Regions from separate parts of the Streptomyces sp. NPDC020917 genome, predicted to be linked through region 4. Evidence: riboswitches for the same ligand, from Rfam matches in the RefSeq annotation. Region 4 holds a riboswitch; each other region holds the start of a gene.
The links. Region 4 has a riboswitch for cobalamin ahead of ACH4TG_RS03610 (cobalamin biosynthesis protein). Riboswitches for the same ligand answer to the same signal wherever they lie in the genome.
Positions count from the first base shown of each region.

Region 1: linked by a shared signal. The riboswitch ahead of ACH4TG_RS06660 (CbtB-domain containing protein) and the one ahead of ACH4TG_RS03610 (cobalamin biosynthesis protein) in region 4 are both predicted to bind cobalamin.
Region 2: linked by a shared signal. The riboswitch ahead of ACH4TG_RS09970 (ribonucleoside-diphosphate reductase subunit alpha) and the one ahead of ACH4TG_RS03610 (cobalamin biosynthesis protein) in region 4 are both predicted to bind cobalamin.
Region 3: linked by a shared signal. The riboswitch ahead of metE (5-methyltetrahydropteroyltriglutamate--homocysteine S-methyltransferase) and the one ahead of ACH4TG_RS03610 (cobalamin biosynthesis protein) in region 4 are both predicted to bind cobalamin.

Region 1 is NZ_JBIRRR010000002.1:570,968-578,149, reverse strand. Features, by position in the region: gene ACH4TG_RS06665 (hypothetical protein) at 1-2,416, opposite strand, end outside; cobalamin riboswitch at 2,581-2,740, shown strand; gene ACH4TG_RS06660 (CbtB-domain containing protein) at 2,776-3,015, shown strand; gene ACH4TG_RS06655 (CbtA family protein) at 3,040-3,921, shown strand; gene ACH4TG_RS06650 (hypothetical protein) at 3,918-4,793, shown strand; gene ACH4TG_RS06645 (damage-control phosphatase ARMT1 family protein) at 4,862-6,031, opposite strand; gene ACH4TG_RS06640 (DUF4232 domain-containing protein) at 6,195-6,848, opposite strand; gene ACH4TG_RS06635 (MFS transporter) at 7,083-7,182, opposite strand, start outside.
Region 2 is NZ_JBIRRR010000004.1:30-7,211, reverse strand. Features, by position in the region: gene ACH4TG_RS09990 (DUF3311 domain-containing protein) at 1-63, shown strand, start outside; gene mctP (monocarboxylate uptake permease MctP) at 60-1,724, shown strand; gene ACH4TG_RS09980 (helix-turn-helix domain-containing protein) at 2,130-3,086, opposite strand; gene ACH4TG_RS09975 (hypothetical protein) at 3,176-3,313, shown strand; cobalamin riboswitch at 3,341-3,509, shown strand; gene ACH4TG_RS09970 (ribonucleoside-diphosphate reductase subunit alpha) at 3,643-6,042, shown strand; gene ACH4TG_RS09965 (ribonucleotide-diphosphate reductase subunit beta) at 6,033-7,052, shown strand.
Region 3 is NZ_JBIRRR010000016.1:143,122-150,303, forward strand. Features, by position in the region: gene ACH4TG_RS29065 (kelch repeat-containing protein) at 1-1,979, shown strand, start outside; gene metE (5-methyltetrahydropteroyltriglutamate--homocysteine S-methyltransferase) at 2,157-4,475, opposite strand; cobalamin riboswitch at 4,636-4,851, opposite strand; gene ACH4TG_RS29075 (response regulator transcription factor) at 5,054-5,737, shown strand; gene ACH4TG_RS29080 (ATP-binding protein) at 5,734-7,098, shown strand.
Region 4 is NZ_JBIRRR010000001.1:846,124-853,305, forward strand. Features, by position in the region: gene cobN (cobaltochelatase subunit CobN) at 1-1,192, opposite strand, end outside; gene ACH4TG_RS03605 (cobyric acid synthase) at 1,189-2,715, opposite strand; gene ACH4TG_RS03610 (cobalamin biosynthesis protein) at 2,712-3,686, opposite strand; cobalamin riboswitch at 3,861-4,058, opposite strand; gene ACH4TG_RS03615 (hypothetical protein) at 4,182-4,391, opposite strand; gene ACH4TG_RS03620 (anion permease) at 4,423-5,622, opposite strand; gene ACH4TG_RS03625 (NAD(P)/FAD-dependent oxidoreductase) at 5,748-7,139, opposite strand.

The DNA of each region.
Region 1 (7,182 bases), on a different contig from region 4:
TGCGGCTGGTGACCTTGGCGGCCGGAGCGGCCGTGCCGTCGGCGGCCGGCAGCAGGGCCGTGCGCAGCACCGTCTCCAGTTGGGACGGGACGACGAACTTGGTCACCCGGCCGGCCGCGTACAGCGCGACGCGCGCCCGGTCGTCCGCCGCGTGCGCCAGCAGGAGCGGCAGCACGTCACCGGGACGGTCCGTCCAGGCCAAGGCCCCCAGGGCGGCTTCGGCGAGCACCGTGTCCGTCGACTCGAGGTACCGGCGGACGATGTCGAAGCCGAGTTCAGGGATGGCCGCCGCGTCCCGGAGGTGCCAGGCCCGCGTGTACTTGGGCAGCGAGGCGTCCCCCGCCGCGCGGGCCAACAGCCTTGCGGCGGCGGCCTGCTGGCGCGGCAGCCAGTTGCGGATACCGTCGAGGGGCGGCAGCCACCGCGCTCCCGGGACGAGGAACCGCCCGTACGGCGGCCTGGCGGCGAGGACGGGGTCCAGCAGGTCGGTGCGGCGGTGCGCCAGGACCCGCAGCACGGGTGGGAGCACGGCGGCTGACGGTTCCAGCTCCAGCACGCGCTCGGCCCGTTCGTCCCTTGTCGCCGGGTCGTCGAGCCAGAGGTCGACGGCTTGCCGCACCGTCGCGTCGTTCCCGAACTGGACGGCTTGCCAAAGGAGTTCTTGGAGTTCGGGCATGTGGCGGGCGCGGCGCCCGAGGGCCCGCGCGAGCGCGAAGGTGAGGGAGTGGTCGACCTTGTCGGCACCCGCCTCCAGCCAGGGCCGGAGCGCCTCGAAGACCTGGAACTCCTGTCCCCGGCGCAGCGTGGTGTCCAGCCGGCCGAGGTGGGCGCCTCCGGTGTGCCCGGACAGGCGCGTCAGGGTGGTCAACGCCCATCCCACGAGGGGGCGTTCGCCGCTCACGGCGTGCTCGCGCAGCACGGCGAGGGCCAGCGACGAGAGGGCGTGGCGGGTGCGCGGGGAGCTGTCACGTGCCTCCACGGCGTCGATCGCGATGCGGTCGAGCAGGCTGGTGTCCACACCGGTGAACAGCCGTGGCGGAACCTCGGCGAGGGCCAGCAGCGCGGGTGACCTGACGGGCTCCTGCTCGTTGCGGAGCCGCTGCAGGTCGTCGAGCAGCACGGCGACCGGCGCGGCCTCACCGGACCTGGCCGCGTTCCTGACCAGCATCGGGTATGCCTGTGCGCGGTCATCGGCGGCGGGACGGCGCGTGGCGGCGACGAGGCGCTCGCGTGCCTCGGCGACCGGCAGGTGGGCGACGGCGGCCAGCACGGTGTCCCAGGGCTCGCCGCGTTCCGCGGCCTGCGCGGCCATCCGCCGCGCCTCGGCCTGTGCGCGAGCGCGCGGCAGCGCCTCCAGGACGCTCGCGCTGAGAGCGGTGTGGCCGAGGTCCTGGCCGGCGGTCGCGGCGTCGTAGAAGGACTCGCGGCGGGACGGCGGCAGGGCGCGCAACAGCGCCGCCAGGGCGTCGGGTTGGCGGCTCCATGCCTTCCCGAGCGCGAGGAGCTCCGGCGGCCCGAGCCTGGCGACACGGCCCAACGCGGTACGGGACAGCAGGCCGTGGGAAGGGTGCGCGAGGCGTTCGGGAGCCGTGATCAGTGCGATCGTCCGTCCCGGAGCCGCCCTGAGCAGCGGGCCGAGACATGACCTGACCGACACCGGAAAGCGCTGCGGGCAGTGTCGTTCGAGCAGTTCCAGGACGCGCAACGGGCGTGCCTCGACGGCGGCTTCGAACAGGTCGCCGTTGCGCTGCCACCACGCCGGGCCGGACAGCTCCGGCAGCTCGGCGAGCTGGCGTGCGGCCTCGTCCAGCACCAGGTCGGCGTGGCGGCGGGCGAGGGCGCGCCACCGCACCACCGCGAGGAACAGGTCGGGCAGCAGCCGTTCCACAACGTCGGCCCCGCATCCCGGCAGCAGCCGCGCGGCCTCCTCGTCCCCCCACTGCTCGCGCACGGACACCAGCAACCGCTCGGCCAGCTTGGGGCGTTCGCCGTCGACGACCGCGAGAGCGATGCGGCGGCGCACGGCCTCCGGGGCATCGTCCATCGCCCGCTCCAGCGCGGCGTCGCTGAGCGGCAGGTGGAACGCGGCCTTGAGCGCGTAGCCGCGGACGGTGGCGTCGGGGTCCGCGAGGCGCGCCTCGAGGAAGCCCGCGTCCTGCCCGATGGACGCGGCGACGGCCGCGAGGCGGCGGCCGTACAGGCCGCGCGTCTCCAACTCGTCCAGCACGGGCCGCAGTCCACTCCCGCCGAGGCGGCCGACGCCGCTGCCCTCACCGTCGCCGCCGACGACGCCGTCCTGCGCCCGCTCCCGCGTCCAGACGGCGAGGGCGCGCATGCGGTCGGGGTACGCGAGCGGGTCGAGGGCGGCGAAGAGGGCGTCGACGGCTGCGCGAGGTTCGTGAGGCTCGGTGGACATGCGCGCCATTGTGGCGCCGCCTGCTCCCGCTCTCGTACGGGTTTTCGCCCGCGAGGCCATCCGGCGGCCGCGTCGACGGCCTCGACGAGCCCGTAGCGGCCTGCGGGCCGACCCGGCTGCTCCCACGGACCGGGCCCTGAGGCCGCGTTCACGTGCGGAGGTGGCCGGAGGTCACATTGACGGGGTCTTCCGACCGCCCTTACTGTGCCAATAACTGCGAGGGAGCGAGTAAGCCGGTGCAATTCCGGCACGGTCGCGCCACTGTGTGCCCCCCGGTCACGGCCGGGGGCGAGTCAGACACTCCCCCCTTGCGCCCGCTCCATCGAACTGGGACGCACGATCCCCAAGGAGGGCTCCACATGAGCAGTCTGTCCGCGCCTGCCGCCACCCCCACCCACGACGCCGGCTCCGCCGCGATCCCCGTCGTCGTCCCCAACGTCCGCGCCGCGCTGCTGCTGGTGAGCACCGCGGTGCTCGCGCTCGCCGTCTACTACTTCATCGGTGTCGACCAGGGCGCGGTGTCGGTGTTCGGAAACGACATGCACGTCCACGAGTTCGTGCACGACGCCCGGCACTTCCTCGGTTTCCCCTGCCACTGAGCGGCGGGGACACCAGGACTGACCATGGTCAAGCGCATCCTGGGGCGCGGCCTGCTGGCCGGCGCCCTCGCAGGGCTGCTCGCGTTCGCGTTCGCGCGGATCTTCGCCGAGCCCCAGATCAACAAGGCCATCGCCTACGAGAGCGGCCGTGACGCCGCGCAGGAGGCGCTGGACAAGGCCGCCGGGATCCCACCGGAGATGGCCGACCCCGACCTGTTCTCCCGTACCGTCCAGGCGGACGTCGGCCTCGGCGTCGGCATGATTTTCTTCGGCATGGCCATGGGCGCGCTGTTCGCGGTCGCGTACCTGCTGTGCCTGGGCCGCACCGGGCGCCTGCAGGCCCGGACCCTGTCCGTGCTGGTGGCCGGCGGCGGCCTCCTCGGCTTCTACCTCGTGCCGTTCGTGAAGTACCCGGCGAACCCGCCGGCCATCGGGCACGCGGAGACGATCCAGCAACGCGGCAGCCTGTACCTGGTGATGGTGCTGTGCTCGGTGCTGTTCCTCGCCGGCGCCGTCTGGCTGGGGCAGCGTCTCCAGCCGCGGTTCGGCAACTGGAACGCCACGTTGCTCGGCGCGGCCGCGTACGTCGTCGTGATCGGCGTCGTGATGACGCTGCTGCCGTCGATCGGGCACCTGTCGGACAACGTCCACCTCTACGGCCACCACGCCACCGAGACGCCGCTGCCGCTGACCGACAAGCAGGGGCACCTCGTCTATCCGGGCTTCCCGGCCGACGTGCTGTTCGACTTCCGGCTCTACTCGGTCGCCGCGCAGCTCATCTTGTGGGGGACGATCGGGCTGGTCTTCGCGCCGATGGCGCAGCGCCTACTCCAACCGGCCACCGTACGGCGGCAGAAGCCGGCCTCAGCCGCGTCCGCAGGAGCCGCGGACCCGGTGACGACGTGACCCATGCCGCCGACGGCGGCGCGGACCGGGGCGGCGGCCGCGACGGTGACGCCGCGCTCGACGCCCTCGGACCGTTCTTCACCATCGGCCGCCACGACCCGGCGCATCCGCCCGCCGGTGACTGGCGGTCGGTGACCGACCTCGTCACCGATCCTTCCGTCCTGGACGAACGGGTCGCGTCGGTCCGGGAGTTCCTCGCCGCCGGCGGCGGTCTGGACGTCGCGCGGATCGAGGTGCGGGTGGCCGCGTCGGTGGCCCACCTGGGGATGGCGGCACGGCTCGTCTCCCCGCTGCTGGCAACGGCCGTGCTGCACCGCCGGGTTCCGGCTCTGTCGCTCGACGACCTACGGTGGAAGGCGCAACTCGGGGGCGCCTTCCCGCTGTCACTGCCCCGGGCCGGAGGCGGAACCGGCGAGACCGCGGGCGTCGCGGGCGGAGACGGGGCCGCCGTGGAAGCGGCTTGCGGTGAGGATCCGGGCCGGGAACTCGACGACAACGGCCCCCTCCCCGCATGTCTGACCGCCGTCCTCGTCGACGGCATCGCGGTACCGCTGGCCGGTGCGTTCGGACGGTTCGGGGTGTCGGAGCACATCCTGCGCGGCAACACGTCGTCGGCGCTGGCAGGCGCCGCGCGCATGCTCGCCGGCAGGGGCGCAGGGACCGACGCCCGCGCCCTGCTCGGGGTGCTCCTGCGGCACCCGTATCTGGCCGGCTCCGGCGGGTTCGGGCCGCGGGGCGCCTTCCGTCGCAGCAGTTGCTGCCTGATCTACCGGGCCGCCCCCGACCGCAACGGCTCCCTGTGCGGCGACTGCGCACTCGACCACCGGCCAACTGCGGCCAGGGGCAAACGGGTTCACCGCGGGACGGACTGAGGGCCGCGACGTGGCCCGACAAGCATGTGACGCGGCCCGACAAGCATGCGGAGCCGCGAACCGCCTCCTCACGGCCGGAACTGCACCACCGCGTACGTCCCGCTGGTCCGCCATTCCTCGCCGCTCCCCTCGAGTTCGGCGAGCGTCGCCGGGTCCAGCCCGGCGGCCACGTCCGACTTCAGGGTGCGCAGCGCCAGCAGCGGGCTCGGGAAGTACGAGGTGAGGTCGGCGAACGGCGTGGTGGCCGGCCACAGGCGATCACCCACCAGGCGGCGGTAGTTGAGGTCGCCCTTGGAGATCGTCACGGTGGCCTGGGCGAGGTCGGCCCGCAGGTCCTCCGGCATGTCCGCGTAGGGCAGCGGTGCGCACGAGAAGGGATGGGCGCGGACCATCAGCCGGCCGCCGGTGAGGGCGTCCCGCAGACGGCCGCCGATCGTGCCGGCCGCGCCCGGGGCCTGCGCGATGCGGCGCACGCACTCCACGACGTCCGCGGTCGTCGCGTCGGACACGTAGTAGGGGTACGGCTTGACGTGGAGGACGACGGCGGCCGCACGGCCGGTGTGCAGCAGGCGGTCGACGAGCAGCAGGTCGGGGATCAGTTCGCGGCCGGCGTTGTCGGCGAGCACGTACACCGCGCCGGGCGGGGACGAGGCCAGCTTCCGCCACAGCAACGCGCCGTCGTCCGCGATGAGATGCTCGCCCTTGCCGTCGAGGTCTCCGGAGGAGATCTGGAAGCCCAGGTCGGCCTTGTTGCCCCACAGGGCACCGTTGAGCATCGCCTGGTCCTGCTGTTCCGCGGGCAGTTCGGCCACCCGGTCGAGAGCGGCGAGCTCCTCCGTGACGGCGAGGCTGTCCAACTCCGCCCGCTTGAACGGTGCGAAGGGATCGATGCCCTGCCACGGCCCGGGGCCGAAGTACCCGACGGCGTCCAGCAGCCGGCGGTAGAAGTAGCTCTCCGCCCACAGGAACGGCACGTCGAACCACGACCGCCCGACGTACCCGTGGCTCCAGCTCTCCCACCGGCCCGCGTCGTGCGCCCCCGCGCCCAGCGGTGCGATCACCCCGCCGCCCGTGGCCTCGCGCAGCAGCCCGTCCAACGCCCTTTGCTGCGGCGGCGGGTAGGCGGTCGCCTCCCGCACGCGCCGCACCAGCGCGGGGTGGCGTTCGGCCAGCACGCCCCACGCGAACGACCCGGCCTCCGCGCTCGTGATCACCGCCGCGCCGTCCGTTCCGTCCATCGTCGCCGCCTCCTTCGCCCGCTTCTCCGCCGCCGATCGCCGTTCCTCTTCGCTGGCCACCGTAGGCTCCGGACCGCGCGAACAGCGGAAACGCCGCCGCCGTGGTGTCGCTGGGGCCCGTTCCGGGCGCCGCCCCCGCTTCCGCGGCCGGGCGCGGCCGGTACTACTTGCCCGCGCCGACCGGGTCGACGGTGATGGCCGGGCCCGTGCTGTCGCTCACCGGGACGTTGACCGCCAGGGGCATGGTGTGGGAGTGGGTCTCGTTGGGCGGGGTGACGATCAGGCTGGTGAAGGTGACGCCGGTGCCGCCGGAGTTGTTCACCGGGTAGTGCAGGGTGAACCGGGTCTCCTCACCGGGCTGCAGCGTCACGTGCGGCGCGGCGACCGTGGAGCGGTTCGCGCTGATCGTGCCGTCCTTGCCCTTGAGGTCCGCGCCGGGGAAGCCGTGCATCGTGCAGGCGTGCGCGCCGGTGTTCTTGAGGTTGATCAGCCAGTCGCCCTCGCCCATGCCGTGGGAGCTGGTGAACGACAGGTGCGCGGTCTGGCAGGTGGTGCCGCGGGCCGCCTGCCCGTTCCCGCTGCCCGTGTCGGTGGTGGCGGTGCCGCGGTCCGCCGCGTTCCGGCCGGTGCCGGTGCTGGGCGTGCCGCCGGCCGGCTGCTGGGCGTCGGTGCCGGACGAGGTGCCGCCCGCGGACGGGCTGGCGGACGAGGACGGGGAGGCCGCGCCGTCGTTGCTCGAGTTGCCGTCACAAGCCGTGAGCGCCAGGCCGGCGGCCGCCGTGGCCAGAACGAGCATCGAGAGCTTGCGGACGCGCATGGCAGGTCTCCTCGTGAACCGTCCCGCTCCCGTTGAGCAGGGTGTCTGTTCCATGAGACAGGGCGGCGGCCACGCCCGTTCCACGACGGGCCGGGTCACGACACGTCTGTGACACGGGAGACGAACGCCTGTGACGCGGTCACGGCCGTCGCACAGCGTGATGCCAAGGCCCGGGCTCGGCCCGGGCCTTGGCATCACCGGTCGGTCAGACGTCCCCCTGACGCTCCGGGCGGTTCAGGCCGCGCCGCCCAGCCGGGCGCCGCGCAGCGCGCCCACCAGCAGGCACGGCACCGCCGCCAGCACCTCGATCCCCGCGCTGGCCAGGAGGGCGGGC
Region 2 (7,182 bases), on a different contig from region 4:
TACACCGCGTACGTCCTGGTCCGCCGCGAGGAGCGGGCGCGCAAGGGGGGTGCGGCCAAGTGAAGAACGACGTCAACGGCGTCGCCCTCGGCGTCTTCATCCTCTTCTTCCTCGCCGTCACCGTGGTGGGCTTCATGGCGGCCCGCTGGCGGCGCGCCGAGAACGCCCTGCACCTGGACGAATGGGGCCTGGGCGGCCGGAGCTTCGGCACCTGGGTCACCTGGTTCCTGCTCGGCGGCGACCTGTACACCGCGTACACCTTCGTCGCGGTCCCGGCCGCGATCTACGGCGCCGGCGCGGCCGGCTTCTTCGCGGTGCCGTACACGATCATCACGTACCCGCTGGTGTTCCTGTTCCTGCCGCGGCTGTGGTCGGTCTCGCACCGCCACGGCTATGTGACCTCCTCGGACTTCATCCGCGGGCGGTTCGGCTCCAAGAGCCTGTCGGTGGCCGTCGCGCTCACCGGCATCCTGGCCACCATGCCGTACATCGCCCTCCAACTCGTCGGCATCCAGGCGGTGCTGGACGTGATGGGGGTCGGCGGCAGCGACTCCACCAACTGGTTCGTCAAGGACCTGCCGCTGATGATCGCCTTCGCGGTGCTCGCGGCGTACACCTACTCCTCCGGCCTTAGGGCGCCGGCGCTGATCGCCTTCGTCAAGGACGCGCTGATCTACATCGTCATCGTGGTGGCGATCATCTACATCCCGTACAAGCTGGGCGGGTTCGGCGACATCTTCAGCAAGGCGTCCGACGCGTACTCGGTGAAGAGCCCGCAGACCGGGCTGCCGCGCGGCTCGCTGGTGACCGGGCCGAAGGCCCAATGGGCGTACGCCACACTGGCGATGGGCTCGGCCATGGCGCTCTTCCTGTACCCGCACTCGGTCACGGCCGTGCTGTCCGGCAAGAGCCGCGACACCATCCGCCGCAACACCACGATCCTGCCGCTGTACTCGCTCATGCTCGGCCTGCTGGCGATGCTCGGCTTCATGGCGATCGCCGACGGCGTCGGCAAGGGCATCAAGGGCTACAACGGCCAACTCGCCATCCCCCAGCTGTTCGAGAACATGTTCCCGTCGTGGTTCGCGGGCGTGGCCTTCGCGGCGATCGGCATCGGCGCGCTGGTGCCGGCGGCGATCATGTCGATCGCAGCGGCCAACCTGTTCACCCGCAACATCTACAAGGACCTGATCAAGCCGGACGCCACGCCCGAGCAGGAGACCAAGGTCTCCAAGGTCGCGTCGCTGGTGGTCAAGGTCGGCGCGCTGGTCTTCGTGCTCACCATGGACAAGACGGTCGCGATCAACTTCCAGCTGCTGGGCGGCATCTGGATCCTGCAGACGGTGCCGGCGATCGTCGGCGGCCTGTTCACCCGCTGGTTCCACCGCTGGGCGCTGCTGGCGGGCTGGGCGGCCGGCATGGCCTACGGCACGTGGAAGGCGTACGAGCAGTCCAGCCCGAGCCAGGCGCACTTCGGCGGGAACTCCGACATGATCCCGTGGATCGGCGAGAAGGGGTACATCGGGCTGACGGCGTTCGTGATCAACGTGGCCCTCGTGCTCGTGCTCACCCTGGTCCTCAACGCGGTCAAGGCGCCTGCCGGCGCGGACGAGACGGTGGCCTCCGACTACCTGGCCGAGTCCGAGCCGTCCGGCTCCTCCGGCGCCGAGCAGCCCGGTGAGCCCGGGGTCTCCCCCGGCCTCCCCGAACCCGCCGGAGCCTAGCCCTTCGCCGGGCAGCGTCCCCCGCCAACGGGTGGCCCTCCACCCTCCCCCCGGGGGGCGTTCACCCTCCCCCGGGGGGGCGTTCACCTGGCGGTGTGGGTCACCCCTCAGGGGCGCGGGGTCCCCCAGGGCTGCGCCTGGGAGGTGCCCCCAGCGCGAGCAACCGGCCACCGGCCGGTGGTCCGGAGCGGACCGAACTGCCCCTTCGGGACGGTGGCGGAGTGCGGCGCCGCGCTGGCTGGTCGCGCAGTTCCCCGCGCCCCTGCGGGGCACGTTCTGCCCCGCGAGGGGACGTTGCCGGCGGACGGCCCGTGCGGGGCTGAGCGCGCAGTTCCCCGCGCACCTGACGGGGCACCGCCTGCCCCGCGGAGGGGACGTTGCCGGCGGACGGCGGGTGGTGGGGGGTCAGGGGCGCTGGCCGAAGGTGCGGCGGTAGGTGAGGGGCGTCGTGCCGGTCCACCGAGCAAAATGGTGCCGCAGCGTCGCCGCGTTACCGAACCCCGTCCGCACCGCGATCGCATCGACCGTCTGCCCGGTCGACTCCAGCAACTCGCGTGCGAGCAGAACCCGTTGGCCCAGCAGCCAGCGATACGGCGTGGTGCCCGTCTCCTGCTGGAAGCGCCGCGCGAACGTCCGCGGCGACATGTGGGCCCGCGCGGCCAGCTCGTCGACCGTGACCTCGCGGTCGAGGTTCCGCTCCATCCACGCCAGCACGCCGGTGACCGTGTCGCTGGTGGCCCGCGGCAGCGGCCGGTCCACGTACTGGGCCTGGCCGCCTTCGCGGTGCGGCGGCACCACCATGCGGCGCGCGATGGCGTTCGCCACCGCCGACCCCTGCTCCTTGCGCACCAGATGCAGGCACGCGTCGATGCCGGCGGCCGTACCGGCCGAGGTGACCACCCCCGCGTCGTCCACGTAGAGCACGTCGGGCTCGACCATGGCCGCCGGGTAGCGGGCGGAGAGCCGTTCCGCGTGCCGCCAGTGCGCGGCGCAGCGCCGGCCGTCCAGCAGGCCCGCCGCCCCCAGCATGAACACCCCTGAGCAGACGCTGAGCACCGTCGCGCCGCGCTCCACCGCCCTCACCAGCGCGCGCAGCGCGTCCGGCGGGAACGCGCGGTCGTTGAAGGTGTCCCCGGCCGGCACGGCGACCAGGTCCGCCTCCTCCACCCGGTCCAGGTCGTCCGGCACGGACATGCTGAACCCGGCGTGGGTGCCGAGCACCGGCCCCTCGCCGGAGACCACCGCGAAGTCGTACACGGGCAGGCCCTCGTCGCTGCGGTCGAGCCCGAAGATCTCGCAGACCACGCCGAGTTCGAAAGGGTGCACGCCGTCGAGCGCCAGGACGGCCACGTTCTGCAGCATGCTGTCGAGCATGCCACTTGGCAGGATGTTGCGGTAGTACGACAGTCCTGCCACTGGTCCCGGGTAATGCGCGCGAGCACGATTGACTCATGACACTCCTCCTCGACATCGCCGCCCTCCTCGCCCTCGCCGCCTCCCTCACCGCCGCCCCGCTCAGCGGTGCACGGCACGACGCCCGCATCGACCGGCAGATCCGCCGGGCCCAGCAGGGCCCGTCGCGGACCTGAGCACGCCGCGCGACACGCCGCGCCGACACCACTACATGTGGGGTCGGCGCGTTCCGCTGTCCACAAGATGTATGCTCAACTCCGCTGCCCGCAGGGGAAGCCGGTGCGAATCCGGCGCTGCCCCGCAACGGTGAGCGGCGGCGCCCGCGCGCGCCCCCGCACAGCCCGATCGCCTGCCGGCGCCGCGCCCGACGAGCGGGCGCGCTGTGTCCGGGCCTCGCGGATTGGGCTCGCGGACGCTGCTCCGACCTGCCCTCCCCGGGCTCTGCGGTGCTGCCTTCCGTCCCTCTCCGCCGGCCGCCGCCGCGAAACGAGGGAGAGCACCGAACGTGACCATCGCGCCTGACGCACCCGCTGCCGAAGCCGCCGCACCACCCGCAGAGACCACCGACGCCGCCGGCGCCGCGCTGCTCCGCGACCTCGTGACGCTGACCGCCGACCTCCCCGACACCGACCCCGGCCGGGTCGCGGCCGCCGCCCTGCGCGGGCGCAGCGCCACGGCGGACCGGGCCGAGCTGCGCGAGCTGGCCACCGAGGCCGCCGCCGGCCTGATCGCCGAGGACCCCGGGTACTCGCGGCTGGCCGCCCGGCTGCTGACCGCCACGATCGCCGAAGAGGCCGCGGGCCAGGGGGCGGTGTCCTTCTCGTCCTCGGTCGCCGTGGGCCACCGCGAGGGCCTGATCGGCGACCGCACCGCCGACTTCGTGACGCTGCACGCCACGCGGCTGGACGCGCTGGTCGAGCAGGCGCTCGCCGAGGGCGCCGACGACCGCTTCGGCTACTTCGGGCTGCGTACGCTGTACAGCCGCTACCTGCTGCGGCACCCGATCACCCGCCAGGTCGTCGAGACCCCGCAGCACTTCATGCTGCGCGTCGCCTGCGGCCTGGCCGAGGACGACACCGTCCGCGCCGCGCAGGACGTGGCCGCGCTGTACCGGCTGATGAACCGGCTGGAGTACCTGCCGAGTTCACCGACCCTGTTCAACTCCGGCACCCGCCACCCGCAGATGTCCTCGTGCTACCTGCTGGACTCCCCGCAGGACGAGCTGGGCTCGATCTACGACGGCTACGCGCAGATCGCCCGGCTGTCCAAGCACGCGGGCGGCATCGGCCTGTCGTACTCCCGGGTCCGCGCCCGCGGCGCGCTGATCCGCGGCACCAACGGCCACTCCAACGGCATCGTGCCGTTCCTCAAGACGCTCGACGCCTCGGTGGCCGCGGTCAACCAGGGCGGGCGCCGCAAGGGCGCGGCGGCGGTGTACCTGGAGACGTGGCACGCCGACATCGAGGAGTTCCTGGAGCTGCGGGACAACACCGGTGAGGACGCCCGCCGCACCCACAACCTCAACCTGGCGCACTGGGTGCCGGACGAGTTCATGCGCCGCGTCGACGCCGACGGCACGTGGTCGCTGTTCTCCCCCTCCGACGTGCCGCAGCTGGTCGACCTGTGGGGCGCGGACTTCGACGCCGCCTACCGGGCCGCGGAGGCCGCGGGCCTGGCCCGCAAGACCCTGCCCGCCCGGGAGCTGTACGGCCGGATGATGCGCACCCTCGCGCAGACCGGCAACGGCTGGATGACGTTCAAGGACGCCGCGAACCGCACCGCCAACCAGACCGCGGAGCCCGGCCGCACCGTCCACTCCTCCAACCTGTGCACCGAGATCCTGGAGGTCAGCGACGGCTCGGAGACCGCGGTGTGCAACCTCGGCTCGGTCAACCTGGGCGCGTTCGTCACCCCGGACGGCGACCTGGACTGGACGCGGCTGGACGAGACCGTCCGCACCGCCGTGACGTTCCTGGACCGCGTGGTGGACATCAACTTCTACCCGACCGAGCAGGCCGGCCGCTCCAACGCCCGCTGGCGTCCGGTGGGCCTGGGCGTGATGGGCCTGCAGGACGTGTTCTTCCGGCTGCGGCTGCCCTTCGACTCCGCCGGGGCGAGGGAGCTGTCCACCCGGATCGCCGAGCGGATCATGCTGGCCGCCTACGAGGCGTCCTGCGACCTGGCCGAGCGCAGCGGACCGCTGCCGGCCTGGGAGAAGACCCGCACCGCGGCCGGCGTGCTGCACCCCGACCACTACGGCGTCTCCCTCAACTGGCCCGAGCGGTGGGCCGCGTTGCGCACCCGGATGGCCGCCACCGGGCTGCGCAACTCCCTGCTGCTGGCCATCGCGCCGACCGCCACGATCGCCTCGATCGCCGGCGCCTACGAGTGCATCGAGCCGCAGGTCTCCAACCTGTTCAAGCGCGAGACGCTCTCCGGCGAGTTCCTCCAGGTCAACTCCTACCTGGTGGCGGACCTGAAGCGGCTCGGGGTGTGGGACGACCAGACCCGCGAGGCGCTCCGCGAGGCCAACGGCAGCGTGCAGGGCCTGCGGTGGATCCCGGAGGAGGTGCGGTCGCTGTACCGCACGGCGTGGGAGATCCCGCAGCGCGGGCTGATCGACATGGCCGCGGCCCGCACGCCGTTCCTGGACCAGAGCCAGTCGCTGAACCTGTTCATGGAGACGCCGACCATCGGCAAGCTCAGCTCGATGTACGCCTACGCCTGGAAGCAGGGCCTGAAGACCACGTACTACCTGCGCTCGCGCCCGGCCACCCGGATCGCCCGGGCCGCGCAGGCACAGGCCCCGGCGCGGGTCCCCGTGCCGGCCCCGGCCGCCCCCGGCGACGCCGACGCGGTCGCCTGCTCCCTGGAGAACCCCGAGTCCTGCGAGGCATGCCAGTGATGACCACCGAGAAGAACCTGCTCGACCCCGGGTTCGAGCTGACCCTGCGCCCGATGCGCTACCCCGACTTCTACGAGCGCTACCGCGACGCGATCAAGAACACCTGGACGGTGGAGGAGGTCGACCTCCACTCCGACGTGGCCGACCTGGCCAAGCTCAGCGCCGCCGAACAGCACCTGATCGGCCGCCTGGTGGCGTTCTTCGCCACCGGCGACTCGATCGTCGCCAACAACCTGGTGCTCACCCTCTACAAGCACATCAACTCCCCCGAGGCGCGGCTGTACCTGAGCCGGCAGCTGTTCGAGGAGGCCGTGCACGTCCAGTTCTATCTGACGCTGCTCGACACCTACCTGCCCGACCCGGAGGACCGCACGGCGGCGTTCGCGGCGGTGGAGAACATCCCGTCGATCCGCGAGAAGGCGCAGTTCTGCTTCCGCTGGATGGACTCGGTGGAGTCCATCGACCGGCTGGAGTCCCGCGCCGACCGCCGCCGGTTCCTGCTGAACCTGATCTGCTTCGCGGCCTGCATCGAGGGCCTGTTCTTCTACGGGGCCTTCGCGTACGTGTACTGGTTCCGCTCGCGCGGGCTGCTGCACGGCCTGGCGACCGGCACCAACTGGGTGTTCCGCGACGAGACGATGCACATGAGCTTCGCCTTCGACGTGGTCGACACCGTCCGCAAGGAGGAGCCGGAGCTGTTCGACGAGCAGCTGCGCGAGCAGGTCACCGCGATGCTCGGGGAGGCGGTCGAGGCCGAGCTGCAGTTCGCCCGGGACCTGTGCGGGGACGGCCTGCCCGGCATGAACACCGAGTCGATGCGCGCCTATCTGGAGTGCGTGGCCGACCAGCGGCTGGTCCGGCTGGGCTTCGCGCCGGTGTACGGGTCGCAGAACCCGTTCGCGTTCATGGAGTTGCAGGGGGTGCAGGAGCTGACCAACTTCTTCGAGCGCCGGCCCTCCGCCTACCAGGTCGCCGTCGAGGGCTCGGTCGCCCTGGACGAGGACTTCTGATCGCCCTGCCGCCCGGCGGCACCCGCGGGGGCCCCCCCCCCCCCGCGGGGCCCCCCCCCCCCCCCGGGGGGGGGGGGGGGTGGGGGGTGGGGGGGGGGGGGGCCCCCCGCCCGCCCCCCCCCCCGGGGGG
Region 3 (7,182 bases), on a different contig from region 4:
AGTTCGCCGAGGTCGACTCCCGCAACGGCGGCACCTCCACACACGAGACGACCGCTCTCGTATCGCCGCGGCTCGACCTGAGCGGCGACGCCACGCCGATCGTCTCCTTCGCCAACTCCTTCATGTCGCCCCTGTACAACTCCAACGCCTACGTCGAGGTCAGCGTCGACGGCGGCCAGTCCTGGAGCTCCGTCTGGCACATGTCCCGCACGATCGCCACCGGCCCCGAGGTCGTCGCGCTCCCGCAGGCCGCCGGCAAGAGCGACGTGCGGATCCGGTTCCGCTACGACGCGGTCCACTCCTGGTTCTGGAAGGTCGACGACGTCTTCGTCGGCGACCGCTCCTGCGACGCCACCGCCGGCGGTCTCGTGACCGGTACCGTCACCGACGGCAACACCGGCACGGCGCTTTCCGGCGCGACCGTGAGCGTCGCCGGCACCCCGGCGGCCACCACGGCCGGCGGCGGCTACGAGCTGTTCGCGCCCGCCTCGGCGGCCGACGGCTCCGGCCGCACCACGCTGGGCGTCACCGACGGCGCCTACACCGCCGCGACCGCGACGACCGCCGTCGCCCGCGACGGGGTCACGGTCAAGGACTGGCGGCTGGGCGCCGGCCGGATCAGCGTCTCCGGCGGCCCGTTGCAGGTGACCCAGCAGCCCGGCCGGTCCACGACCAGGACGGTGACGCTGCGCAACACCGGCACCGCCCCCGTCCACGTCGTCCTCGACGGGCAGGACGGCTCGTTCACGCCCGACTCGCACCCCGGCGCCTCGGGGACGGCCGGCAGCGGCGCCCCGGTCCGGCACTCCGGCGGCGACTTCACCCGCGGCTCGCTGGTCGCCGGCAGGACCCAGGGTGCCGCGGCGGCCGCGGGCTCGACCGCTACGGCCGGCGCCAGCACCGTGCCGGGCGGCACGGCGTGGACGACCGCCGACGCCCTGCCGGGACCGGTGATGGACAGCGGCTCGGTCACGCTCGACGGCAAGGTGTACTCCTTCGGCGGCACCGACGGCGGCAGCCTGCTGTTCCAGGCCCTGGTCCACGACCCGGCCGCCGGCGGCTGGCAGCGGCTGGCGAACATGCCGCAGGGGCTGGAGAAGCCGGGCGTGGAGGCGGTCGACGGCCGGATCTACGTCGTCGGCGGCTGGGACGGCACCGGCAGCGCCTCGGCCGCGGTCCACCGCTACGACCCGCAGCACGACACGTGGTCCTCGGTCGCGCCGCTCCCGTCGGGGGTCGTCGCCGGCGGCACGGCGGTGCTCGGCGGCCGGCTGTACGTGGTCGCCGGCTGCGGCGGCAACTGCGTCCCGGCGTCGCAGGCGACCTACGTCTACGACCCGCGGGCCGACACGTGGAGCCGCGTAGCGGACTACCCGGTCACCGACGCGTGGCTGGCCTGCGCGGGCATCGGCGGCCAGGTCGTCTGCGCGGGCGGCACCGATCCGGTCAGCGGCGCGGAGTCGGTGGCGACCTACGCCTTCGACCCGGTCGCGGGTACTTGGACCGCGCGGGCCGACCTGCCCTACCCGAACTGGGCGATGGCCGCCGCCTCCTCCGGCGGGCGGCTGCAGGTGGTCGGCGGTGTGACCGACGGCCAACTGACCAACCAGGCCGAGGAGTACGACCCGGCCACCGACTCCTGGTCGGTCCTCCCGGCGGCGAACACGCTGGCGTACCGCGGCAGCGGCGCTTGCGGGCTGTACGTCGTCGGTGGCGCGGACGGCGCGAACGCGCCGCTCACCGGCGTCGAGCAGCTGCCCGGATACGGCGACTGCGGAAGTTCGGGCGCCGCTGCCTGGCTGTCGGCCCCGCACGGCGTCACGGTCGCCCCGGGCGCCGCGGTGACGGTGCGGGTCACGTTCGACGCGGCCCGGGCCGACCAGGCCGGCACCTACACGAGCGGGCTGACCGTGGGCACGGACTCGCCGTACGCCGTGCCGGCGCTCGCCGCGACGATGAGGGTGGTCGCCGCCGGCTGACCGCCGCCGGCCGGTCCTCGGGACCGGCCGGCCCGGCACCGCTGGAGGGGCTCCCGGGACACTGCGCCCGGGAGCCCCTCCGGCTCTCCGCGCCTGCGCGGCCGTGCGGTGTGCACGACGGGGCGGCGCACCCACGGGGCCGGGAGGGGCGGCGCGGCGTCCCTCCCGGCCGGCGGGTCAGGACGGGGGCAGCTCGGCGCGGACCGTGCGGGCCGCGGCCACCAGGTTCTCCAGGGAGGCGCGGGTCTCCGCCCAGCCCCGGGTCTTCAGGCCGCAGTCCGGGTTGACCCACAGCCGCTCGGCGGGGATGGCCTCGAGTCCCTTGCGCAGCAGGTCCGCCGCCTCACCGGCGCCGGGCACCCGGGGCGAGTGGATGTCGTAGACCCCGGGCCCGGCCTCCCGCGGGTAGCCGTGCGCGGCGAGCTCACCGGCCACCTGCATGTGGGAGCGTGCCGCCTCCAGGCTGATGACGTCGGCGTCCAGGTCGTCGATGGCTTCCACGATGTCGCCGAACTCGGCGTAGCACATGTGGGTGTGGACCTGCGTCTCCGGACGGACCCCGGACGTGGCGAGCCGGAACGCCTCGGTGGCCCACGCCAGGTACGCCGGCCGGTCGGCGGCCCGCAGCGGCAGCGTCTCGCGCAGCGCCGGCTCGTCCACCTGGATCACCGAGGTCCCGGCCGCCTCCAGGTCGGCCACCTCATCGCGCAGCGCCAGCGCGACCTGCCGCGCGGTGTCGCCGAGCGGCTGGTCGTCGCGGACGAAGGACCAGGCCAGCATGGTGACCGGGCCGGTGAGCATGCCCTTGACCGGGCGGCCGGTGAGGGACTGCGCGTAGGAGGTCCAGCGCACGGTCATCGGGCCGGGCCGCGCGACGTCGCCGGCCAGGATCGGCGGGCGCACGTACCGGGTGCCGTACGACTGGACCCAGCCGTGCCGGGTCGCGAGGTAGCCGGTGAGCTGCTCGGCGAAGTACTGGACCATGTCGTTGCGTTCGGGCTCGCCGTGCACGAGCACGTCGAGGCCGGTCCTCTCCTGGAAGGAGATCACGTCCTGGATCTCCTTCCTGATGCGCTCCTCGTAGCCCGCGGTGTCGATCCGGCGGGCCCGCAGATCGGCGCGGGCGGCGCGCAGTTCGGCGGTCTGCGGGAAGGAGCCGATGGTGGTGGTGGGCAGCGCCGGCAGGCCCAGCCGCTCCCGCTGGGCCGCGGCCCGCCGCTCGTACGGCTGCGGGCGGCGCGTCTCGGCCCCGGTGACGGCCTCGGCGCGGGCCCGCACGGCCGGGTCGCGGGTCAGGGGGGAGGTGGCGCGGGCGGACAGTGCGGCCCGGTTGGCGGCCAGTTCGGCGGCGATGGCGTCGGTGCCCTGGGCCAGGCCCCTTTCGAGCGTGGTGATCTCGGCGGTCTTCTGCCGGGCGAAGGACAGCCAGCGCAGGATCTGCGGGTCGATGTCGCGTTCGGCCGCCGCGTCCAGCGGCACGTGCAGCAGCGAGCAGGAGGCGGCGACGTCGACGCGGTCGGCCAGCCCGAGCAGCGTGCCCAGGGTGGACAGCGCCTTCTCCAGGTCCGCGACCCAGATGTTGCGCCCGTTCACCACCCCGGCGACCAGCCGCTTGCCGGGCAGCCCGCCGGCCGCGGCGAGCGCGTCGAGGTTGCCGGCCGCGGACCCGGTGAAGTCCAGGGCCAGTCCCTCGACCGGTGCCGCGGCCAGGAGCGGCAGGGCGTCGCCCAGCCGGTCGAAGTACGAGGCGACCAGCAGCTTCGGACGGTCGGTCAGCGTGCCCAGCACCTGGTAGGCCCGTTCCGCGGCGGCGAGTTCGGCGGGCGTGCGGTCCTGGACCAGGGCGGGCTCGTCGAGTTGCACCCACGGCGCCCCGGCGGCCCGCAGGTCGGCGAGCACGTCGGCGTAGACCGGCAGCAGGCGGTCCAGCAGGGTCAGCGGCTCGAAGCCGGCCGGCGCGCCCGGCGCCGGCTTGGACAGGAGCAGGTAGGTGACGGGGCCGACGAGGACCGGCCGGGGGTCGAGTCCCAGCGCCAGCGCCTCGCGGACCTCGCCCGCCTGCTTGGCCGGGTCCGCGGAGAAGACCGTGTCAGGCCCCAACTCGGGCACCAGGTAGTGGTAGTTGGTGTCGAACCACTTGGTCATCTCCAGCGGCGGCACGTCCTGCGTGCCGCGGGCCATGGCGAAGTAGCCGTCGAGCGGGTCGGCGGCGACCGCGTCGCGGTGGCGGTCGGGGATCGCGCCGACCATCACGGTGGTGTCCAGCACGTGGTCGTAGTACGAGAAGTCGCCGGTCGGCACCTCCTGGATGCCGGCCTCGGCGAGCCGGCGCCAGGTGGCCCGGCGCAGTTCGGCGGCGGTCGAGCGCAGGGCGTCCGCGCTGACGCGGCCCTTCCAGTAGCCCTCGATCGCCTTCTTCAGCTCCCGCCGGGGGCCCTGGCGGGGGTAGCCGTACACGGTGGCCCGTGCTGCCGCGGCTGCGGGCTTGGTCGTCACGGAGATCTCCTTCGCGAGATGGATCCCTGAGGTCCCGATGGCGGGACGAGAGCGCGAAGGGATGGCGGCACGAGCGATGCGGGCGTGCGCGCCACGCCGGACTGCTGGTGCTTCGTACGCCGACCCGCCCTCGAGGTCACCGGGACTCCGCGGGCGCACCGGGCGCACACGGGCAGGTGGCAGGTCTTCGGACTCGCGGGCACGTCCTCGTCGAGGACACCTACTGGCCGTCGCTTCCCGGGCCATTGCGGCCCAGTGCGTATGACGGCGGTCGTTCCCGCTCACCGCTGCGGGGCAGTCCCGGATTCCCACCGGGTTCCCTCTTGCGACACACCCGCCTGGCCGGCGGGCGTGAACCAGCTGCCCTTCCAGCCTAGGACCGCGCCCCCGCCGCCGTCCGGCGACGTCCACGATCCGGGACGGTGACGCCCCTCACCCGGTGAGGCCGCGGGCACGGCCGGCGGCGGTTCGGGCGCGCGTGCCCCGCCGTCGTGGCGCGGCGCGCGCCGCCGCCCGGGGCACGGCTCGCCCCGGGCGGAATCCGCAGTTCGCAGCGGTCGCAGACCTACGATGGGGGGATGCGGGTGCTTGTCGTCGAGGACGACCCGGGAATCGCCGATCTGATGGTCCGTGGCCTGGAGCGGGCCGGGTACGACACCGCCGCGGCGGCCTCGGGTCAGCAGGCGCTCCTGGCGTCGCCCGACCCCGATGTGGTGCTGCTGGACCTGGGACTGCCCGACATGGACGGCGTCGAGGTGTGCCGGACGCTGCGCGGCCGGTCCGACATGGCGATCATCGTGGTGACCGCGCGCGGCGAGGAGGGCGACCGGGTGGCCGCGCTGGACGAGGGCGCCGACGACTACCTGGTCAAGCCGTTCGGCCTGGCCGAGCTGCTGGCCAGGATCCGCGCGGTGCTGCGGCGGGTGCGGCCGGCCGAGCCCGAGGTGCTGCACCACGGCGACCTCACCGTGGACCTGCGGACCCGCACGGTGACCGTCGGCGGGCGCGAGGTGGCGCTGACCCCGAAGGAGTTCGACATCCTCGAGGCGCTCGCCGTGGACCCGGGCCGGGTGGTGACGCGGCAGGAGATCCTGGAACGGGCCTGGGACACCCACTGGTACGGGCCGACGAAAGTGCTGGACGTGCACGTGGCGGGCCTGCGCCGGAAACTGCGCAGGCCCGGTCTGGTGGAGACGGTGTACGGCAGGGGGTTCCGGCTCGGCACCCCGGACCCGCGGGCCGATCCCCCCGACGTGCCATGACCCGGCGCATCGCCCTTGCGGTCATGTCCCTGGTCACCGTGCTGCTGGTGCTCACCGTCGTGCCCCTGGGGCTGTCGCTCGCCGACCGCGAGCGCGCGTCCTTCCGCCAGAGCACCGAGGACGCCGATCGCGCGCTGGCCGCCGCCGCCGAGGAGCACCTGTCCGACCACGGCAGCGCGGCGTCGCTGCGGCGCATGCTGGTCCGGGGCACCGAGCCGGGCGCCTGCGCCGCCGTCTTCGACGCGGCCGGGCGCGAGGTGGCGTCCACGCCGTGCCCGCAGCAGAGCGCCGCTCAGTTCGCGGAGACCCGCGAGCAGTGGGCGGCCATGGCCCGCAGCGTGCTCGCCCACGCGGGGACGGTCACCCGCACGCAGGACGACCGGCTGGCCGTCGCGGTGCCGGTCGGCGAGACGTCCTCGCCGGTGGGCGTCTCGGTGCTGTCCCGGTCGGCCGATCCCACGAACGACCGGATCGCGGAGATGTGGGCGCGGCTGGCCGGCATCGGCGTCGGCGGCCTGGTCGCCGGGGCCCTGCTGGCCGTCGTCCTGGCGCGGTGGGTCGGCCGGCCGCTGCGGTCCGTGGACAGCGCGGCGCGCGAGCTGGGCGAGGGCAGGCTGGACGTCCGTGCGGACGGCGGGCAGGGCCCGGTCGAGGTGCGCAGGCTCGCGTCCACCTTCAACACCATGGCGGCCCGTATGGAGACCCTGATCCACGGGCATCGCGCGGTGATCGCCGACGTCTCGCACCAGCTGAGGACACCGCTCACCGCGCTGCGGCTCCGGCTCGACATGCTCGCCACCGAGACCCCCGGCGACGAGCTGACGGCCACCGAGCTCGCCGCCGCGCAGCAGGAGATCACCCGGCTCTCGCGCCTGGTCGACGGGCTGCTGGCGGTGGCCCGCGCGGAGAACGCCGTGCCGCGGCCGGTCGCCGTGCGGGTGGACGAGGTGGTCGAGGACCGGCTCGCGGCCTGGACCCCGGTGGCGCAGGAGCGGCAGGTCCGGCTCACGGCCCGCTGCCGTCCCGGGCTGACCGCCCGGCTCGGCGCCGGCGATCTGGAGCAGGTGCTCGACAACCTGCTGGCCAACGCCCTGGACGCGGTCGGGGAAGGCGCGACGGTGCGTGTCGAGGGCCGGGCCCGGCAGGGCCGGGTGCTCCTCACCGTCGCCGACGACGGGCCGGGGATGAGCGCCGCGGCACAGGAGACGGCGTTCCACCGCTTCAGCAGTCCCCAGGCGTCGGGGACCGGGCTGGGGCTGGCCATCGTGCACCGGCTGCTCACCGCGAACGGGGGGTCGGTGCGGCTCGAGGACACCCCGGGCGGAGGTGTGACCGTCGTCATGGAACTCCCGCTCGCATAACGTCCGACGTGGGATTTCGGACGATTTGCCGAGTTCGGTGGGAGTGGCCTTAACCAGTTCTGAGGACTCCCTGAACAGGTTCCC
Region 4 (7,182 bases):
CGCCCGCCGCGATCAGCCGGTGGATCAGCTCGTCGCCCTCGTCCGGATGGTCGCCGGTGCGGTAGCCGGCCTCGCCGAGGGCCCGCAGCAGGCGCACCGCGGACGCGGGCGTGTCCAGGCCGACGGCGTTGCCGATGCGGGAGTGCTTGGTCGGATAGGCGGTGAACACCAGCGCCAGCCGCTTGTCGGCGTTCGGCTTGTGGCGCAGCGCCGCGTGGCGCACCGCGATGCCGGCGACCCGGGCGGCCCGCTCCGGGTCGGCCACGTACACCGGCACGTCGCCCTCGCCGGTCTCCTTGAAGGAGAACGGCACGGTGATCAGGCGCCCGTCGAACTCCGGGATGGCGACCTGCATCGCAGCGTCCATCGGGGTCAGCGCCGCGTCGGAGTCCTGCCACGCGGCGCGCGAGGACGTCAGGCACAGGCCCTGGAGCACGGGCACGTCCAGCGCCGCCAACGCGCCTACGTCCCAGGCCTCGTCGTCGCCGCCCGCGCTCGCCCCGGACGCCGTGGTGCCGCCCGCGGCCAGCACCGTCGCCACGATCGCGTCCGCCCGCCCCAGCACCTCGTACAGGCCCTCGTCGGCGCCGCGCAGCGAACCGCAGTACACCGGAAGGGCGTTGGCGTCCCGCGCCTCGATCGCGTCGCACAGGGTGTCCACGAACGCGGTGTTCCCGGACAGTTGGTGCGCGCGGTAGAAGAGCACCGCCACCGTCGGGCGGCCGGGGAGGTGCGGGCGGTCGCCGTGGACCCCGAACTCCGGCATGGCGCACGGCGCTTCGAAACCCTCGCCGCTCATCAGCACCGTGTCCGACAGGAAGCGGGTCAGCTGGGCGAGGTTGTCCGGGCCGCCCTCGACGAGGTAGCGCAGCGCCTCGGCGACGACGCCCGCGGGCACCGACGACAGCGCCATCAGCTCCGCGTCCGGCACGGACTCGCCGCCCAGCAGCACGGTGGGCACGCCGGAGGCGGCCAGCACCTCCAGGCCCCGCTCCCAGGCGCGGCGCCCGCCGAGCAGCCGGACGACGGCCAGGTCGGCGCCGTCCAGGAGCGCCGGCAGGTCCGCGTCCGGGTCGACCCGGGACGGGTTGGCGATGCGGAAGGCGGCGCCCGCGCCGCCGGCGGCACCGGTGGCGGCGCGCGCGGCGAGCAGGTCGGTGTCCGCGGTGGACAGCAGCAGAACGGTGGTCATGGTGCCCCCGGTGGCAGGAACGGGAGGCCGGCGGGAGCGCCGTCCTCGATGAGCCGCAGCAGCGCGGCGGTGTCCGTGTGCGCGTCGATCAGGTCGGCGAGGCGGTCCAGTTGCTCCTCGCGCAGCGCGGCGAAGGAGGTGCCGGGCGCGGGCACGAAGCGCCGGCCGGCCAGCCGGGCGACCAGCCGCAGGAACTCCCGGCGAAAGCCGTCGCTCTCCAGCGAGCCGTGCCAGTGCGTGCCCCACACCGCGCCGGCCCGGCAGCCGTCGAGGAACTCCTCGTCCCCGCCGAGGACTTCGGCCACCCCGTGGTGGATCTCGTAGCCGGTCACGGGCTGGCCGAGGGCGTGTCCCTCGGGCCGGGCCAGGGTCTTCTCCGCGGCGAACCGCACCCGCACCGGCAGCAGGCCCAGGCCCTCGACGGTGCCGGCGCGGGACTCCACGTCGTCCTCGATACGGGTCCCCAGCATCTGGAACCCCCCGCAGATCCCGAGCACCGGAAGGCCCTGCGCGGCCCGGCGGGCGACCGCGTCGGCCAGGCCCCGGGCGCGCAGCCACTCCAGCGCCCTGACGGTGCCGCGGGTGCCGGGTAGCACCACCAGGTCGGCGTCGGCGATCTCCTCGGGGCGGTCCACGAACCGCACCACGACGCCGGGTTCCGCGGCCAGCGCGTCGACGTCGGTGAAGTTGGACATCAGCGGCACGGCCGCGACCGCGACCCGCAGCACGTCCTCGCCGAGCGGCGGCGCGGCCGCCTTCGACTCCCGGGCCCGCAGGCCGTCCTCCTCGTCGATGCCCAGGCCGTGCGCGAAGGGCAGCACGCCCAGCGCCGGGCGCCCGGTGAGCTTCCGCAGCATGTCCAGGCCGGGCTGCAGCAGCGTCACGTCGCCGCGGAACTTGTTGACCAGGTAGCCGCAGACCAGTGCCTGGTCCTGCGGCGAGAGCAGCGCGGTGGTGCCGAAGAACGACGCGAAGACCCCGCCGCGGTCGATGTCGCCGACCACCAGCGTGGGCAGCGAAGCCCGGCGGGCCAGCGCCATGTTGACGATGTCGGTGCGCCGCAGGTTGATCTCCGCGGGGCTTCCCGCGCCCTCGCAGATCACCGCGTCGTGGGTGCGTCCCAGCTCCTCCAGGCAGCCGGCCACGGTGTCCAGCAGCTCGGCCTGGCGGCCGCCGTGGTAGCCGCGGGCGCTCAACTCGCCCACCGCGCGGCCCATCACGATCACCTGGCTGCTGCGGTCACCGCCCGGTTTGAGCAGCACCGGGTTCATCAGCGCCGACGGCTCGACCCGGGCCGCCTGCGCCTGCATCGCCTGGGCGCGGCCGATCTCCGCGCCGTCGCGGGTGACGAAGGAGTTCAGCGACATGTTCTGGCCCTTGAACGGGGCGACCCGCACGCCCTGCCGGACCAGCCACCGGCAGATCCCGGCGGTGACCACGCTCTTGCCGGCGTCGGAGTGCGTCCCCGCGACGAGCAGGCCCTTCACCCGCCGCGTGCCGGCCGTGCCCCGGGCCGCGTTCACCGCGCCCCCTTCGCCGGGCCGCCCGCGCCCGCGCGGCGGCGCGCGGCGGACAGCAGCAGCGACGCGCCGAGCGCCAGCCCGCCCACCCGCCGCGACAGCCTTATCGCGCGCGGGATGTCGGCGGGCCCGGGCGCGGGGAATTCCGCGCCCAGCACCGGCCGGTGCTCGACCCGCCCGCCGTAGGCGAGCGTGCCGCCCAGGCGCAGGCGCAGCGCGCCGGCGAACGCGGCTTCCACGGGACCGGCGTTGGGGCTCGGGTGGGACCGGGCGTCGCGGCGCCAGGTGCGCAGCGCGGCGCGCGGGTGCGGCCCGGCCAGCGCGGCCAGTGCCGCGGTCAGCCGGGCACCCGGATACCCCGCGGCGTCGTCCAGCCGGGCCGACGCCCAGCCGAACCGCAGGTAGCGCGGGGAGCGGTGGCCCACCATCGCGTCCAGGGTGTTGACGGCCCGGAAGCCGGCCAGCCCCGGCACCCCGAGCAGGCCGCCCCACACCAGCGCGCCCACCACGGCGTCCGAGGTGTTCTCGGCGACCGACTCCACCACCGCCCGCGCGATGCCGTCCGCGTCGAGGTGCTGCGGGTCGCGGCCGCACAGGTGCGGCAGCCGGGCGCGGGCGGCGGCCAGGTCGCCCGCCCGCAGCGCCTCGCCGATCGCCGTCGCCTCGCGGGCCAGCGAAGTGCCGCCCAGCACCGACCAGGTGGCGGCCGCGGTCAGCGCGACGGACAGCGCGGGGGAGGAGCGCACGGCCCGCCGGGCGAGCACCGCGGCACCCACCGCACCGCCGGCGCACAGCGCCGCATGGACCGTCCCGCTCAGCCGGTCGTCACGCCACAGCCGGCGTTCCAGTGACCCCGCGGCGCGCCCGAACCCCGCGACCGGATGGCCGCGACGCGGGTCGCCGATGGCGAGGTCGCAGAGGAAGCCGAGCGCGGCGCCGTACGCGTAGCCGTCTCCGGCACGTGTGGCTCGCATCGGCTCAGCCCGCCGTCACGCTCCGGCGGGGCGGGGCCTGGGGTGGACGGGGGGCCGGGGGCGGGACTGCGCTGGGGGCGGTGGGCAGGGCCGAACACGGCGGTGTGCCGGGGGTGTTCGCGCCCACTCGGGTGCCGGGCATGGCAGAGGTCCTCACTCAGGGTCCGCGCCCTGGTTCGACGTGACCGGCGGTGAGAGTCTCCTGGCTCCCGGATCAACGCACTCCCGGTCTTCCAGCCGGATGACCGGCCGTGACGTACGGGTTGGGAGTGCACTCCCCGGTGACAGTGGCGGGACCGCGCCGGATTCGCACCGGACTTCCTCTCCTGCCGCCGTATGGCTTCCGGCAGTTCACCACGTGCGCGATACCGGGTCAACTCCGCGTTGACCTGCGGGGATGGAGTGTGGCGAGGTCCACACCCCCGGCGCGCCCCCCGGCGAGCCCCGGCGGGGACGGTCGCCGTGGCCGTCACGTGCGGACGGCCACGGCGCAGGTCACTTCTGGACGATCAGTGTGATGCCCCATGCGACGGCCGCCGCGCAGGCGGCGAAGCACAGGTAGGCGCCGGTGCGGCTGAGCGCGGCCGTGCCGCCCCCGCGCCGGGTGAGCCCGACGATGCCGAGGGTGAAGACGCCGACCAGGCCGACGGTGGACAGCAGGGTGACGGCGAAGACCGAGAGCAGGGCGTGCCAGTCGATGGTCATGGGATGTCCTTCGCGGGGTGTGCTCGGGGCTTCAGGCGGCCGTGCCGGTGGCGGAGGCCGGCGGCGGCGGGGTGACCGCGGCGATCGCGGCGGTCACCGCACCCTGGGGCTCGCCGGCCGCGGACGGCTGCGGGTCGTTGACGTTGGCGTGGGTGATCGGCTTGCGGCGCGCGGCGGTGCGGATCGCGGCGCAGGCGGCGAGCGCGATCACCGCGACCGCGGCGACGCCCCAGCTGCCCTGCTCGGCCAGCAGCGCGGCGCCGGCCGCGACCAGGCCGGCCGCCGGCAGGGTCAGCACCCAGGCGGCGACCATCCGGCCGGCGGTGCTCCAGCGCACCACCGCGCCGCTGCGGCCCATGCCCGCGCCCATCACGGCACCGGAGCAGACCTGCGTGGTGGACAGCGCGAAGCCCAGGTGGGAGGAGGCGAGGATGGTGGCCGCCGCGCCGGTCTGCGCGGCGAAGCCCTGCTGCGGCTGGATGTCGGTCAGCCCGCGGCCCATGGTGCGGATGATCCGCCAGCCGCCGAGGTAGGTGCCCAGCGCCATCGCGGCGCCGGCGCAGACGATGACCCACAGCGGCGGGTCGGAGTTCGGCGCGAGGGCGTTGCCGGTGATCAGGGTGAGGGTGATCACACCCATCGTCTTCTGCCCGTCGCTGGTGCCGTGGGCGAGCGAGACCAGGCCCGCGGAGGCGATCTGGCCGGCCCGGTAGCCGCGCGACGTGGCCTCCGGGTCGGCGCCGCGGCCCAGCCGGTAGGTGACCCGGGTGGCGAGCGTGGACGCCAGGCCGGCCACGAACGGGGCGGCCGCGGCGGGGATCAGGACCTTCATCACCACGGCCTCGCCGTGGATGCCGTGGGTGCCGGCCGCGACCAGCACCGCGCCGATCAGGCCGCCGAACAGCGCGTGCGAGGAACTGGAGGGCAGCCCGGCGAGCCAGGTGATCAGGTTCCACAGGATGGCGCCGACCAGGCCGGCGAAGATCACTTCGGGCTTGATGCCGGCGGACTCGTCGATGATGCCGCCGGAGATGGTCTTGGCGACGGCCACCGACAGGAAGGCGCCGACGAGGTTGAGTACGGCGGACATGGCCACCGCCGTCTTGGGCTTGAGCGCGCCGGTCGAGATGGTGGTGGCCATCGCGTTGGCGGTGTCGTGGAAACCGTTCGTGAAGTCGAACACGAGCGCGGTCGCGATCACGATTCCGATCAGGAGCGTGATGTGTTCCATGGCCCCAGGTATTCGTTCGAGCGGGCAGTGGCGAGCCGACCGTACGAAGTGATGGTGAACGGAAGGTGAACTGGGAGCGGACTCGCGGTGCCATCGTTAAATCCGCGTGAATCCCCTTCGAATCGTCAGTGTCTCCCGGACAACCGGTCGGCGTAGCGGGCCACCACGTCGGTGCGGGCGCTGCGCCCGGCCCGCTCCCGCCCGTCGGCCGCCCGGTACGCCGCGTACATGCCGTGCACCCCCGCCCAGCGCAGCGGTTCCGGCTCCCATCGCCGCACCCGGTGGCCCACCCACGGCAGCTCCGTCAGCTCCGTCCGCTGCCCCTGCCCGGAGTCCAGTCGCACCAGGTCGCGCAGGGTGCGCGCCGCCAGGTTGGAGGTGGCCACGCCGCTGCCGACGTAGCCGCCGGCCCAGCCCAGGCCCGTGCTGCGGTCCAGCTGGACGGTCGCGCACCAGTCCCGCGGCACTCCCAGCACCCCCGACCACGCGTGGTCGATCGCCACCCCGGCGGTCGCCGGGAAGAAGCGGACCAGGATCTCCCGCAGCGCAGCCACGGTCGCCGGCGAGGTCCGCCCGTCGTTGTCGGTCCGGGAGCCGAAGCGGTACGGCGCGCCGCGCCCGCCCAGCGCGATCCGGCCGTCCGCGGTGCGCTGCGCGTACATGTAGGCGTGCGCCATGTCGCCGAGGGTCTCCGCGCCGTCCCAGCCGATCGTCGCCCACACCTCGGGCGGCAGCGGCTCGGTGGCGATCATCGAGGAGTTCATCGGCAGCCAGGTCCGCCGCTGCCCCCTCAGGGACGCGGTGAACCCCTCCGTGCAGCGCAGCACGTACGGGGCCCGGACGGTGCCGTACGGCGTCACCGCGTGCTTCGGCCGGATCTCGGTCACCGGGGTCGACTCGTGCACGGTGACCCCCAGCCGCTCGACGGCCGCCGCCAGGCCCTGCACCAGCTTGGCCGGATGCACCCGCGCGCCGTGCGGGGTCCAGGTGCCGCCGACCGTGCCCGCCACCCGCACCCGCCGCGCCGACTCGGCCGCGCCCAGCAGCACCCGGTCGGTCTCGCCGAACGCCAGCTCCGCTTCGTGGTACGCCTTCAGCCGGGCCAACTGGGCCGGGGTGTACGCCACTTCGAGCACGCCGCCCTGGTGGATGTCGGCGTCGATGCCCTCCTGCCCGGCGACCGCGACCACCTCGGCGACGGTGGCGTTCATCGCCCGCTGGAGCGCCACCGCCGCGTCGCGGCCGTGCAGCCTGGCGTACCGGTCGCGCCCGGCGATGCCGTTGTAGAGCCAGCCGCCGTTGCGCCCGGACGCGCCGTAGCCGCAGAACCGCGACTCCAGCACGGTGATCCGCAGGAACGGGGCCGCCCGCTTCAGGTAGTACGCGGTCCACAGCCCGGTGTAGCCGCCGCCGACGATCACCACGTCGGCGTCGGTGTCGCCGGGCAGCGGCTCGCGGGGCTCCGGGATGCCGGTGCCCGCGTACCAGAACGAGATCCCGCCGTTGACGGTGGTCATAATGCCCCTGCAATCCGTGTGCGCCGTGGTCGGTGTGCGGGAC